Regions from separate parts of the Ferdinandcohnia salidurans genome, predicted to be linked through region 2. Evidence: a T-box and tRNA genes for the amino acid it is inferred to sense, from the RefSeq annotation. Region 2 holds a T-box; the other regions hold tRNA genes.
The links. A T-box is a leader RNA that pairs with one kind of tRNA and senses whether it is charged. The one in region 2 lies ahead of argS (arginine--tRNA ligase), so its partner is inferred to be a tRNA-Arg.
Positions count from the first base shown of each region.

Region 1: it has a tRNA-Arg gene. The T-box ahead of argS (arginine--tRNA ligase) is inferred to sense a tRNA for this amino acid. The anticodon was not compared.
Region 3: it has a tRNA-Arg gene. The T-box ahead of argS (arginine--tRNA ligase) is inferred to sense a tRNA for this amino acid. The anticodon was not compared.

Region 1 is NZ_JBHUEK010000010.1:78,649-81,930, forward strand. Features, by position in the region: gene ACFSFW_RS07640 (nuclease-related domain-containing protein) at 1-413, shown strand, start outside; gene ACFSFW_RS07645 (DUF1801 domain-containing protein) at 602-1,024, shown strand; gene ACFSFW_RS07650 (VOC family protein) at 1,119-1,493, shown strand; gene ACFSFW_RS07655 (hypothetical protein) at 1,665-1,808, shown strand; tRNA gene ACFSFW_RS07660 (tRNA-Arg) at 1,965-2,038, opposite strand; RNA gene ssrS (6S RNA) at 2,159-2,353, opposite strand; gene ACFSFW_RS07670 (DUF3231 family protein) at 2,591-3,282, shown strand, end outside.
Region 2 is NZ_JBHUEK010000022.1:85,586-88,867, forward strand. Features, by position in the region: gene ACFSFW_RS14260 (MGMT family protein) at 1-291, shown strand, start outside; gene argS (arginine--tRNA ligase) at 320-2,005, opposite strand; T-box leader at 2,050-2,254, opposite strand; gene ACFSFW_RS14270 (M48 family metallopeptidase) at 2,418-3,282, shown strand, end outside.
Region 3 is NZ_JBHUEK010000010.1:164,708-167,989, reverse strand. Features, by position in the region: gene rpoN (RNA polymerase factor sigma-54) at 1-673, opposite strand, end outside; gene ACFSFW_RS08145 (hypothetical protein) at 875-1,051, shown strand; tRNA gene ACFSFW_RS08140 (tRNA-Arg) at 1,400-1,471, opposite strand; gene clpP (ATP-dependent Clp endopeptidase proteolytic subunit ClpP) at 1,726-2,316, shown strand; gene ACFSFW_RS08130 (HPr family phosphocarrier protein) at 2,359-2,616, opposite strand; gene whiA (DNA-binding protein WhiA) at 2,760-3,282, opposite strand, start outside.

The sequences.
Region 1 (3,282 bases), on a different contig from region 2:
TATTGGATAAAAAGCAACTTCAAAAAGTGTCAAAACTGCTTTTAAAGAGTCATACCCCACATAATCATGACATACTCGCACAATTTGGGATAAAAAAACATGAACTCATTAATGGTGTGCGATGTCCTAAATGTGATTATCTCCCAATGACTCGAAAAGTTAGATCATGGTCTTGTCCTTCTTGCCACTATTCTTCGTCCAAACCTTATTACAATTCGTTAAACGAGTATATTCTGCTCTTCGGCAACACGATTACGAATCGCCAATTACGTGATTTTCTTGATATACAATCTATTTCTACAGCAAAACACATCTTAACCTCATTGAACCTACCCTATAGTGGTAGCTATAAAGATAGATCTTATACAATTACAGAGAAAGATTTACAATTAATGAATCATAATGAACAATAATAGGGTTTGTCCTGATTAATACTGTCACTAACCCGAAAATACTGTCACTATCTGAAATTTACTGTCACTATTTCAAAAATACTGTCACTAGCACTTTCAGAGCTCCAAAAAGCAGGATTCCTTGCCCAACGTCTCGAATGAATACAAAATGTCAATCCTACATACTATCAAGGAGGCCAAACTAAACCATGTACGAATTAAAAACAAAAGAGAATGACGCGAGTGTCATCGAATTTATTGAAAGTGTTGAGAGTCCGAAGAAGAAAGAGGATGCATACAAATTATTAGATATTTTCACAGAAGCGTCCGGATATCCGGCAAAAATGTGGGGGACGAGCATTATCGGCTTTGGTTCCTACCATTACAAATATGCGTCCGGTCATGAGGGAGATGCGCCACTTGTTGGATTCTCGCCACGTAAAGCAAAAATTAGTCTGTATTTTGCCACTGGCGATACAAAACGTGAGGAGTTGCTTGAAAAGTTTGGCAAGCACACAACTGGAAAAGCATGTGTCTACATTAACAAGATTGCGGATATTGATATTGACGTGCTCAAAGAGCTAATTACCCAATCGATCACATTTTTACAAGATATGTATCCTGAAAAATAAGATAAACTTATACAAATACATAAAATTTATCAAATATTGTTATCCCTCAATATGAAGTACGATAGAAGTAACACATATAAAAGAGGGGATAAAAATGACTTATACCATTAAGGCAATTGACCACATTCAGCTTGCTGCGCCAAAAGGCAGTGAAGACCAGGCACGCCACTTTTACTCAACCATTTTAGGCTGCAAAGAAGTCGAAAAGCCAGAGGCCCTTCGTAAAAACGGCGGTGTTTGGTTTGCATTTGGAACTGTGCAAATTCACATCGGTATCGAGGATCCTTTTGGACCCACCAAGAAGGCACATCCAGCTTTTGAAATCGAGAATCTTGACGCCCTAAAGCAGCACCTCCAAACCAACAATGTGGTGATAATTGATGACAACAACCTCCCAGGTGCAAACCGATTTTATGCGCATGACCCGTTTGGAAACCGTCTAGAATTCTTAGAATGGAACTTGAGTTGAACCCATGAAAATGCATTTGCCCAACCAATATCCAGCGTAAAGTAGACCTTGAGGTACGAGAAATATCGAATGAATCAGCTGTCCGAAACCACTGCAAATACATGAATGAACCACAAACTGATTGCCCACACTATGGCTAATGTAGAATTTTCCATAGTGGAGGTGGTTAGTTTGCCAAAGGATACGAAAAATGAAAGCATTGAACTTTTTTCAAATGATGCACTTCGCGGGAAGCCATATCTCGATATCGATCGCACAATTGTCGAGGGGGTTTCAGCGTATGTTAATAAAGAAACGAAAACAAAGGATGTATAGGGGCTTGAAGCCTCTTTTTTGTTTGTTGCCAATTCCCTCAACCAGAAGAACTTATGAAAACACTACCCCACATAAAGACGAAATTAATCCGCAACATTAAAAGAAGCATACGAGGAATAAAAAAAGGATGTCCATTGGACATCCTTATCGATTTAGCGTCCCAGATAGGAATCGAACCTACGACCTACAGCTTAGGAGGCTGTCGCTCTATCCTACTGAGCTACTGGGACATAATTATAAAATAATACTACAGAAATTAATTATAAAATTAATTGCCGAAAAAGGTCAAGACATTGAAACGACAAATAAAAAATCCACTCTCCTATTGGAAAATGGATTAGCATGAAATTGGAAAAGCCACAATTGCCGTAATACGCTAAGAAAGTTTAAAACCACCACTCCTCAAAGTGGGTGTTTGCAGAAACGTTCCTGTATGTCCTTCAAGTCGCCATGGACGAAGGCCTGCCATTCGAGCTTCAATGTTAAACTCCCTATTTCAGTTCAAAGGTTAAACTTTATTATGATTACGTACAATGTAGCTTGTATATGTATACTACATGATTGAAACGATGAAATCAAATGTAAAAAAAATCCAAAGTGTTGAATTTTGTCGTAGACTTTTTTAGTTAAAATCAAATGTTGTGTCAAACAGTAGTGAAACCAACAACATCTTTAGTAAATAGAAAGACTTTTTGTCGAAAAAAATTTTTCGAGCCTGTTATTTTGAATACATTCGCTCAGCTTGAAAATACTATATAAAAAAAGTGATGAGGAGTTATGCAATGAATCCAACTAATGAGCAACTTACTTCGGCAGAAATGGGTAAGCTGTGGGCGGTCTATATGGGGAACTCAATGGCCATTTGCGTGTTAACCTATTTTCAAAAACATTGCCAGGACCCTGATATTATGACCATTCTTAAAAAAGCAAAAGGCCTCAGTGAAAAAATAATTATGGAAATTACCAAGATATTCAATAAAGATCAATTTCCTATTCCAATTGGATTTGATGTAAAAAAAGATGTAAACATTGACGCCCCCAGATTATTTGCAGATGAATTTTACCTTCATTATTTAAAATATACTGCGAAAGCGGGGCTTAGTCTATACTCCACGGCAATTCCTATGATGATACGGAAAGACGTCAGAGAACTTGTTCGTGCTATTGATCAGGATACTATTCAATTTTTAGTTGATCTAAATGAAACCCTAGAGAAAAAAGGTTTTTTAACAAAACCACCAGCCATCCCAATCCCTAAGGAAGTAAGTTTTGTCGAAAAGCATAACTATCTAGCTGGATTTTTTGGTGAAGTAAGGCCACTACATGGTCTAGAAGTTGCCCACCTTCAAGATAATCTTGAAAACAATGTGGCAAGTAAAGGGCTATTGATTGGATTTAGCCAAGTAGCTGTTCATAAAAAAGTAAGAGAGTATATGAAACGCGGAGTGGAAATTACGCATGATCATATAAAAGA
Region 2 (3,282 bases):
GAAAGTGTTATTAGAATCATTAAGCAAATACCGTCTGGAAAGGTTATGACTTATGGACAGATTGCAAAACTCGCGGGAAGTCCAAGAGGTGCAAGGCAGGTTGTGAGGATCCTTCATTCGATGAGTAAGAAATATAACCTTCCTTGGTTCCGGATTATCAACTCCAAGGGTGAAATTGCGATCGCAGATGAGGAAACACGTGCTGCTCAAGTCATCTTTCTTAAGGATGAAGGGATAGAGGTTGTAAACGGTATAATTGACCTGAAAAAATATCAGTATCATCCAGAATAAGAGCCCGGGACACAACGTCCTGGGCCTACTACATTTCCTCGGGTGCTTTAACTCCTAGCAATCGTAATCCTTCTTTCAGTACAATGGTAACGGAACGGACCAATGCAATTCGATCATTCATTTCTTCATCCACTTGAAGAACCTTTACATGGCTATAATACTTGTTGAATTCTTGAGAGAGCTCTATTACATATTTTGCAATTACTGAAGGCTCGTACTGCTGCATACTTCTTTGGATGGTTGCCGGGAAATCCATCAAAAGCTTCACAATTGACCAGCTATACGAATCGGAAAGTCCATTTGTTGTTTCCCCTGAAAGCTTCGCCTTTCGTAAAATAGAACAAGCTCTTGCATGAGTATATTGAACGTAAGGTCCGGTAGTTCCTTCAAATTTAAGCATTTCTTCTAGTGAAAATTCAATATTGTTGAGTCGTTCATTCTTTAAGTCATGGAAGATGATTGCTCCCAAACCGACCATTTTCGAGATTTCGTCTTTGTTTACGAGACTTGGATTTTTCTGTTCAATGTTTTGCTTTGCGAGCTCGATTGCTTCCTTCATAACCTCTTCCAACAGAACTATTTTTCCTTTTCGTGTCGACATTTTCTTTCCATCTTTAAGGATAAAACCAAATGGAACATGGACCATTTCCTTCGCCCACTGATAACCCATTTTTTCAAGTACTAGAAATATTTGTTTAAAATGCAAGCTTTGCTCATGTCCTACTACATAGATAGCTTTAGCAAAATGGTAGTGATCCTGCCGATAGATGGCTGCTGTAACATCTCTAGTTGCATAAAGGGTTGCACCGTCAGATTTTTTAATCAGGCAAGGAGGGAGATTTTGTTCAGATAAATCGACTACCTCTGCACCCTCTGACGTAGATAAAAGATTTTTTTCGTTTAACATTGCAACTGTAGTTTCCATTTTGTCATTATAAAATGCTTCTCCATGATAGGAATCAAATTCAACATCTAGCAGGGAATAAATTCGTGAGAACTCCTTTAATGATTCCTCTCTAAACCAGCGCCAAAGGTTTAAGGCTTCTTCGTTTCCTTCTTCAAGCCATTTGAACCACATTCTTGCCTCATTCTCAAGTTGAGGATTTGTCTGGGCTTCGTCGTGGAAACGCACATAAAGCTTGAGCAACTCCGTTATCGGGTTGTTTCTAACGGCCTCTTCATTACCCCAAAGTTTATATGCAACAATGAGTTTTCCGAATTGTGTACCCCAATCTCCAAGATGGTTAATTCGGAGTGGCTGATAGCCACATTTCTCCACAATCTTGGCAAGCGCGTTACCGATAACAGTGGAACGCAAATGCCCCATCGAAAAAGGCTTTGCGATATTTGGTGAAGAAAAATCAATGGTAATTGTCGCTCCTTGACCAAAGTTGTGGCTTCCGTAATTTGACTCTTTGGCATGGATGGTTTGAAGAATATGTTTACTCACTACTTGCTTGTTTAGAAAACAGTTTATATATGGCCCCTCGGCAACAACCTCCTCAAAAAGGGAGCCTTGAATTAAAGGTGCCATTTCTTGTGCAATAACAGCAGGTGATTTTCGCAAGTGCTTGGCAAGGGCAAAACAAGGAAATGCTAAATCACCTTGTTCCTGAAATTTTGGTTTTTCAATAAGTTTTATTACTTCTTCATATGATAAAACATCTTGTAGTTGCTTTGATATAGCTTCGGCATACACTTGTATAACATTCATTTTTTCTAACCCTCCTTTAAAGATAAAAAAAATCCCGTCTCTATAAAAGAGACGAGATTTACCCGCGGTACCACTCCAATTGTTCACGATGAACCTAACTTAATATGTAACGGGTTCCCCCGGCACACCCTACTTATTTCAGGTGGGCTTCTCAGAAGTGCGGTTCATCTTGATTTCACCATCGGGCTTTCACCATCCCCAACTCGCTAACGGTTACATCAGGACTACTCTCTTCATCACAGAATTTCGATTATATTTCATTCATGATAACTAATTATGAATTAGAAATCAATGAGTTTTTTATACGCTTATATTGTCAAAAATGAAGATATGAGGAAAGTCATTGTTCTATCTGGCCCTCCTTTAAACTAAAATACTAGTAAGAGGGTTGTACATAAAGGGGGACAGCATAGTGAAAAAAGTAATCGGATGGTCACTTGGAATTTATCTCGTTTTTGGTTTATTTATAGCATGGTATTTATTTTTTGGAGCAAATACGGACATCCCTGCACAGCTAAAAGGGAGCCCAGCGGACCCACAGACATTTATGAATGATCGTGAGCTTTTATTAAGTCAGGAGTATTCACAAATTAGAAACCTATTGTTTTTCCTGTCAGTACCGTTTGAATGGCTGATTTATATACTCGTCCTTGTGATTGGGATTTCAGCAAAGTTCCGTGATTGGTCAAAAGTATCAGCTAAGTTTTCAATCCTACAGACAGCGATTTATTTATTTTGGCTTTCCTTGTTGGTAGAAGTTTTATCATTTCCACTATCATGGATTAGCTACAATGTTTCAAAAACATATAATATCACTGTACAGTCGACTCAAGGCTGGATGAAGGATTTATTGATTGATTTTTGGGTGAATTATGCGTTAATGATTGTAATTGTGGGCGTCTTGTTCTGGTTGATTCGAAGAAATGAGAAAAGATGGTGGTTCCATGCATGGCTTCTATCAATCCCATTCTCCATGTTTCTCATGTTTGTACAACCAGTTATTATAGACCCACTTTACAACGACTTTTTTCCATTAACCAATAAAGAGTTAGAAACAAAAATTCTTGAGATGGCAGATCGTGCGGAAATTCCTGCGGACCATGTATTTGAAGTAAATATGTCTGAAAAAACAAATGCCCTTAATGCATATGTAACGGGGATAGGCTCTAATTCGCGAATTGTGCTATGGGATACAACACTTCAACGTCTGAATGAAGATGAAATTTTATTTATTATGGCCCATGAGATGGGGCATTACGTAATGAAACATATTTATA
Region 3 (3,282 bases), on a different contig from region 2:
GTGCCTCTCCACCATGAAAAGCTGCACCCGGTCTTGGCTGTAGGGTTTGGATAAAGTCAAAAAGCTGTTGAATGTCAAAAAGCTTTACATCAAGTTGTTTCGCGATTTCCTTCCAAGACTTTTCTGCGAATTCTTCAAAATAGTCCTGAATAATAGTTTCAGCAAGACTATTCCGTTTTGGCAATTTCCTCAGTTGTAGAAGTAGGCATTCCTGTAAGGACCTTGCTCCTACCCCAGTCGGATCTAAACTTTGAATATAGTGAATCGCACTTTCGATGGTTTCTGTATCGGTATTGAGGTCCCTTGCAATCTCCTCCTCAGGAAAATACAGATAACCGTTGCTATCCAAGAGTTGAATGATATATTCCATCGTTCGCTTTTTTTCGTTGTTCACTTTCATATATGAAAGTTGTGAAAGCAAGTGTTCATAAAGGGTTGTTTCTTTTTTTTCAACATAGTCAATCGGATTTGTGTAGGATTCTTTTGAGACCTTTGATTTTGTTCGTCGACTAAAATCCGTTTGTTTCACTTCAATTAGGGGATTTTCTAATGTTTGCTCTTCAAGAAATTTAGTCAAATCCAAAGAAGAGTATTGTAAAAGAGTTATAGCTTGAGTTAACTCCTTTGTCATGACTAGCTTTAATGATTGTTGCTGAAAAAGTCCAGTCTGCATATTCACTCTTGTTTTCCCCCTTTCGCCAGAGTTGTGTTAAATGGAAGCGTTTACTTTTTTGATTTGCGTTGAACTCCATTATTTTATTGAATATGTTCTATCGTTAATTTCATCTTACTTCTATGGTATCGAAAAAGTTAAATTTTAGCACGCATTTTTATTCATTTTTTGAAAGAATCTACCTTAAAGAGGTGATTTGTGTTGAGAAAAAATGAGATTATGTACACCGGCCCGGTTACGGGAACTTTGGATGAAGCAAAAAAGGCGAAAAACAACGAAGAGTTCGCATCTGAATTTGATCCCATCCAAACAATGTGGGCTGTGAATCCAGTTGATGAGGATGTGTACGAAGGGACATTGGGGTATAAGGATAACTAGGTATTTGGAGAAGAGATTTTTGGCGTTGAGATAGTGTGGGGCTTTTCTTACCATCTTTGTTCGATTTCTGGATTGTGAGGGTAAGATTAGTGGGTTTGCGTTCCCTTTTGAGTTGATTTCTGGCGCATGAGGGTACGATTAACGCGTTTGCGTTCCCTTTTGAGTTGATTTCTTGCCTGTGAGGGTACGATTAGAGGATTTGCGTTCCCTCTTTGATCAATTTCCGACTCGTGAGGGTACGATTAGCTTGTTTGCGTTCCCTTTTCGTCTGATTTTAAGGAAAAAAGGCACGAATTACCGTAATATGCAAAAAAGGACCAGATCATACTCTGGTCCTTTCTTCATTAGCGCCCTCGGCAGGATTCGAACCCACGATAAGAGAACCGGAATCTCTTGTGCTATCCACTACACTACGAGGGCATGTCTGAATAGAAACTGCACTCATCATTATAGGCTAGAACGCTTTTGAATGCAAGATGTATGTTTAAAACACTCCAAATCGGGTATGATGGTATACGTATGAAATTTTGTTTTTTTCACATCTATAAAGGTATGTCATAAATGTTTGTAGAATATGATAAGTTAGTAAAGCGAATTGTTTGACCTTTACTGACCTTAATTGTATGATGGAAATACATAGTAATGTTTTAATATGTTTTAAAGGAGGAAGTAAAATGAATTTAATCCCTACAGTTATTGAGCAAACAAACCGTGGAGAGCGCGCCTATGATATTTACTCACGTTTATTAAAAGACCGTATTATCATGCTTGGAAGTGCGATTGATGACAATGTTGCTAACTCAATCGTCTCTCAGCTATTGTTCCTAGCAGCTGAGGATCCTGAAAAAGATATTTCTTTATACATTAACAGCCCTGGTGGTTCAATTACCGCTGGTATGGCGATTTATGACACAATGCAGTTCATTAAGCCAAAGGTTTCTACAATCTGTATTGGTATGGCTGCATCTATGGGTGCTTTCTTACTTGCTGCTGGTGAAAAAGGCAAGCGTTTTGCGCTTCCAAACAGTGAAGTTATGATTCACCAACCACTTGGTGGAGCACAAGGGCAAGCAACTGAAATCGAAATTGCTGCTAAACGTATCCTTTTCTTACGTGAAAAGCTTAACCAAATCTTAGCTGAACGTACTGGCCAACCAATTGAGGTACTTCAAAAAGATACAGATCGCGATAACTTTATGACTGCTGAAAGAGCAATGGAATATGGTCTAATCGACAAGGTTATGTATCCACAAGATAATAAATAGAAACAAAAAAATCCTCTCACATTTAGTCGTGAGAGGATTTTTTTATGCTTCTTTTTGAACAAATTCAGTTAATGCTTCAACTGCTGCTTCTTCATCATTTCCATCAGCAATTAATGTAACTGTTGTACCACTGCCAACCGCTAGACTCATTAGACCCATGATACTTTTTGCATTTACCTTTTTTCCGTCTTTTTCTAAAAAGATATCTGCAGAAAATTTATTTGCTTCCTGAACAAACATCGCTGCAGGGCGTGCTTGTAACCCCGTTCTTAAAGCAACCTCAACATGTCTTTCCACCATTCGTTTCTTCCTCCTCAAATTTTTCTGTACATTCTTAAGTTGTGTTTTTTTGTATTCCTATTATTACGTAGGTTGAGCTCTAAAGGTTTCATGTTTTTTCAAAAAATGATAACGCTTTATTTTTCTCCAAGTGAGCAAGGTGCTCACTTTATAGATTGGCCTGCTCGGAGCTTATCAGCAATTTCATCAATTTTTCGAAGTCGGTGGTTAATACCCGACTTACTGATCTGACCCGATGTTACCATTTCGCCTAGCTCTTTAAGTGTGACATCCTGGTAAGCCACACGAAGCTCAGCAATTTCTCTTAATTTATCAGGTAGGATACCTAGGCCAACTGTTTCATCAATGTATCTGATATTTTCCACCTGTCGAATCGATGCCCCAATTGTTTTATTTAGGTTAGCTGTTTCACAATTGACAAGGCGATTCACCGAATTTCTCATGTCACGGACAATGCGAACATCCTCGAAACGAAGCAATGCCTGATGGGCACCAATGACATTTAGGAACTCTGTGATTTTTTCAGCTTCCTTTAAGTAGGTGATAAAACCTTTTTTTCGTTCTAACGTTTTAGCGTTAAGATCAAAAACGTTCATTAATTCACAAAGTGAGTCATTATGTTCTTTATATAATGAAAAAATCTCAAGATGGTATGAGGATGTTTCT